DNA from 2 places in the Methylobacterium sp. NMS14P genome. Region 2 is predicted to be linked to the other one. Evidence: predicted binding sites of a transcription regulator. Region 2 holds the regulator's gene; the other holds the start of a gene.

Region 1 (2,194 bases), 1.7 Mb from region 2:
CGATCTCGGGGGCGAAGAACAGCGGGAAGGTCACGCGGCGCAGGCGCGCCCAGCGCAGCTGCCGCGACCAGACCTCCCGGAAGCCGCGCGGGCCGAGCGGCTGCTCGAACGGGCTCGCCACGAGGTGGACCCGCTTGCCGGCGGCGCGCACGAGCTTGGTGGCGGCCGCGTCCTCGGCGATCTCGGCCGCCAGCGCCTGGAGCCCGCCCTGCGCCTCCAGGAAGGGCTTGTGCCAGAGCATGCTCTTGCCCTGCGCGAAGCCCAGCCCGAAGGCCTCGGCGGCGTATTGCCAGCGCGCCTGCAGGGTGTTCAGGAAGGCGCACTCCACCTCCGCCATGAAGCTGCCGGGGCGGGCGCCGGCCGGGGTGGAGCAGACGAGGCCGGTCTCCGCGCGCCACGCCGCCTGGAGCTGCTGGAGGTAGTCCGGCGGCATGGCCACGTTGGAATCGGCGAGCACCACCCAGTCGTGGGCGGCGGCGCGCCAGCCGCGCAGGCAGTTGTTGAGCTTCGGGTTCGCGCTGACGCGCTCGTCGCCGAGGATCAGGCGGGCGGGCACGCGCGGGTGGGTCTCGATCAGGCGCTCCACCATCGGCACGATCGGGTCGGCCGGGTCGGCCACGCAGAAGATCAGCTCGTAGGCCGGGTAGTCGAGGCGGAAGCTGCGGACGAGCATCTCCTCGCTGTAGGCCTCGACCCCGCGCAGGGGTCGGACCAGGGAGACGGGCGCGCCGTCCGGGAACCGCGACGGGCCGTGATCCCGGCCGAGGCGCCGGGCCGCGACGGCGATGCTGCCGATCTGGACGAGGGCCAGGAGCGCGCCGAGGGACAGGGCCGGCATCGTGGCGTCAATCATGCGGATCCCTCGTGCGATCGGGCGAGCGGTCCGGTCCGCTAGCGGCCCGACCGCGTCAGGCGTGTGACAGCGGCGCCCGACGCTCTCGGACACGCTCGCCGACGCGCGGCGTCGCGGGCCGTCACCCAACCGTCACCGCGCGGTTTTAATCCCCGTTCACCACGAAAGATTCCGCGCGAGGGTTCATGTCCGATTCCGCCGTGATGCCGTCGGGGGCGGTGGGAGACCGGCAGGCGGGCGGCCCGCGCCTCGACCACGGGATGCATCTCGGCGGGGTGGTCGCGTTCCTCCTCGTCCTGGTGGCGGGCCTCGGCTACGCGGTGGTGAGCCTCGTCGCGGACATGAACGCGGTCGGGGAGGCGCCCCTGGCCTACGGCGCCTTCGCGCTGCTCGGCCTCGCCCTGCTGATCGCCCTCGCCTTCGAGTTCGTGAACGGCTTCCACGACACCGCCAACGCGGTCGCCACGGTGATCTACACCCACTCGATGCCGCCGCTCGTCGCGGTGATCTGGTCGGGCTTCTTCAACTTCCTCGGCGTGATGCTGTCGTCGGGCGCCGTGGCCTACGCCATCGTGACGCTGCTGCCGGTCGAGCTGATCCTCAACGTGGGCTCGCACGCGGGCTACGCGATGATCTTCGCGCTGCTGCTGGCGGCCATCATCTGGAACCTCGGGACCTGGGCCTTCGGGCTGCCGAACTCGTCGTCCCACGCGCTGATCGGCTCGGTGCTCGGCGTCGGCCTCGCCAACCAGCTGATGAGCGGCGGCGACGGCACCGCGGGCGTCGACTGGACCCAGGCGCTCAACGTCTTCAAGGCACTGCTGTTCTCGCCGGTCTGCGGCTTCGTGCTCGCGGCGCTGCTGCTGCTCGCCCTGAAGTTCGCGGTGCGCCGGAAGGACCTGTACGAGGCGCCCAAGGGCGAGGCGCCCCCGCCCCCGTGGATCCGCGGCCTGCTGATCCTCACCTGCACGCTGGTGTCGTTCTTTCACGGCGGCAATGACGGGCAGAAGGGCATGGGCCTGATCATGCTGATCCTGATCGGCGCCGCCCCCACCGCCTACGCGCTCAACCGCACCATGGCGGACGACACGACGCCCGCCTTCGTGCAGGCCTCGACGGCGGCGAGCACGGTGTTCTCCGCCCGCGCCCCCGGCGCGGCGGTTCCGGACGCCGCCGCCGCGCGCCGGACCGTGACGGAGGCGCTCAAGACCAAGGCGCTGAACACGCCGCCCGTCTACGCGGCCCTGGCGGCGCTCTCGAACGACATCGCCGCCAGCGTGAAGAGTTACGGCGCGATCCGCACGGTGCCGGCCGCCCAGACCCAGAACCTGCGCAGCGACA
Region 2 (2,194 bases):
GCGGCCCACGACGTCTGGGAGCGCGACGGCGAGATCGACGCCCTGTACAATTCGCTGTTCCGCGAGCTGCTGACCTACATGATGGAGGATCCGCGCAACATCTCGTTCTGCACGCATCTCCTGTTCTGCGCCAAGAACGTCGAGCGCATCGGCGACCACACCACCAACATCGCCGAGACGATCCACTACCTCGCCACGGGCGAGACCCTGGCGGGTGACCGGCCGAAGAACGACGCGTCCAACTACGCGACGGTGGACGGCATCCAGGCGCCGTGAGCCCCCGACCCCGGCTCCCGCGCCTTCCTGTGGGCGCGGCCGGGGTCACTCTCCGTGCAGGTTGAGGCAGGGCGGCGCCTCCTGCACCTTCCGCGGGACCGCCGGTAGAACGAGTCTTCGAACGTGAGCATGCAAGTCCTGATCGTCGAGGACGAGGAGGCCCTGACCACGCTGCTGCGCTACAACCTGGAGGCCGAGGGCTTCCTGGTGGACTCGGCGGCGCGCGGCGACGACGCCGAGCTGCTCCTGGCGGAGCGGATCCCGGACCTCGTCCTGCTCGACTGGATGCTGCCCGGCCTCTCGGGGATCGAGCTGTGCCGCCGGATCCGGGCGCGCCGCGAGACCGAGCGCCTGCCGGTGATCATGCTCACCGCCCGGGGCGAGGAGGGCGACCGCGTCCGCGGTCTCGGCACGGGCGCCGACGACTACATCGTCAAGCCGTTCTCCGTCCCGGAGCTGCTCGCCCGGATCCGCGCGCTGCTGCGCCGGGCCAAGCCCGCCCACGTCTCGGACCGGCTGGCGGCGGGCGACCTGGAGCTCGACCGCACCGGCCACCGCGTCCGCCGCGGCGGCGAGGAGCTGCATCTGGGCCCGACGGAGTTCCGGCTCCTGGAGTTCCTGATGCTGGCGCCGGGCCGGGTCTTCTCCCGCGAGCAGCTCCTCGACGGGGTCTGGGGCCACGACGTCTACATCGACGAGCGTACCGTCGACGTCCATGTCGGGCGGCTGCGCAAGGCGCTGAACGGCCCGCGACAGACCGACCCGATCCGCACGGTCCGCGGCTCGGGCTACGCCTTCGACGAGACCTTCTCGCTCGAGGCCTGAGGCGGCCTCACGGGCCGTCCGGATAGGACATCGCTCCGGCGCGCCGTCATCGCGAGCGCGGCGAAGCGACCCGGGGCGGCGGGACGCCGGTGAGCGTGGCGCTGCTGGGTTGCTTCGCTCGCGATGACGGTGGGACGGGCGCGCCGATATTCAGCGTCCCCCCTCAGGGACTCAGCGCGCCAGCGCCGCGCTCCGGCCCGCGGCGGCCGGCACCGCCTCCAGCGCCGCCAGCACCGTCCCCTCGGTCAGGATCTGCGGGAGCACCTGGGGCTCTCCCGTCCCGGTGTAGAGCAGGTAGAGCGGGACGCCGCTCCGCCCGTGCTTCTCGAGGAGGCGGGTGATCTCGGGGTTCTGGTTGGTCCAGTCGCCCTTCATGTAGGTCACGCCGCGCTCGGCCATCGCGGCCCGCACCGCCCTGGTGTTGAGCGAGGTCGCCTCGTTGACCGCGCAGGTGATGCACCAGGCGGCGGTCATGTCCACGAAGACGGGGCGGTGCGCGTCGACCAGGGCGTCGAGGCGCGCCTGCGTGAACGGCTCGACCCCGTCGGCGGCGGCCTGCGCGGCCGGCGCGGCGCGGTCCCGGGGCAGGGTGACGGCGAGGGCCCCGACGGCGGCCAGCGCCAGCGCCGCGGCGGCCTGCGCGATCCGGCCGGCCCGGGGCGGGGCGGCGCGGCCGTGCTCCCAGGCCCAGGCGGCGAAGCCCACGAGGACGAGGCCGATCAGCGCCGCCAGCAGCCCGCGCGGGTCGACCTGCTGCGCCAGCACCCAGATCAGCCACGCCACGGTGGCGTAGACCGGGAAGGCCAGGACCTGCTTGAGGGTCTCCATCCAGGCGCCCGGCCGCGGCAGCGCGCGCAGGGCCGGCGGCCAGAGCGTCAGGAGCAGGAAGGGCAGGGCGAGGCCGAGCCCGAGGCTGGCGAAGACGGCGAGCGCCACGCCGGCGCTCTGGGTCAGCGCGAAGCCCACCGCCGAGCCCATGAACGGCGCCGTGCAGGGCGTCGCCACCAGGGTGGCGAGCACGCCGGTGAAGAAGGAGCCGCTCAGGCCGCCGCGGCGGGTGAGGCCGTCGCCGAGGCCGGCGAGCCGGCCGCCG

What was found. Region 2 encodes PhoB, which activates phosphate uptake and scavenging genes when phosphate is short. Its sites were predicted from a motif close to TGTCATNNANCTGTCAT; they were not measured.
Region 1: the regulator PhoB is predicted to act here: its motif matches at 973-989, upstream of LOK46_RS20460 (inorganic phosphate transporter).

The regions. Positions count from the first base shown of each region.
Region 1 covers NZ_CP087106.1:4,317,794-4,319,987, forward strand. The annotation lists gene LOK46_RS20455 (ceramide glucosyltransferase) at 1-853, opposite strand, end outside; gene LOK46_RS20460 (inorganic phosphate transporter) at 1,039-2,194, shown strand, end outside.
Region 2 covers NZ_CP087106.1:2,642,211-2,644,404, reverse strand. The annotation lists gene phoU (phosphate signaling complex protein PhoU) at 1-276, shown strand, start outside; gene phoB (phosphate regulon transcriptional regulator PhoB) at 406-1,101, shown strand; gene LOK46_RS12590 (protein-disulfide reductase DsbD family protein) at 1,273-2,194, opposite strand, start outside.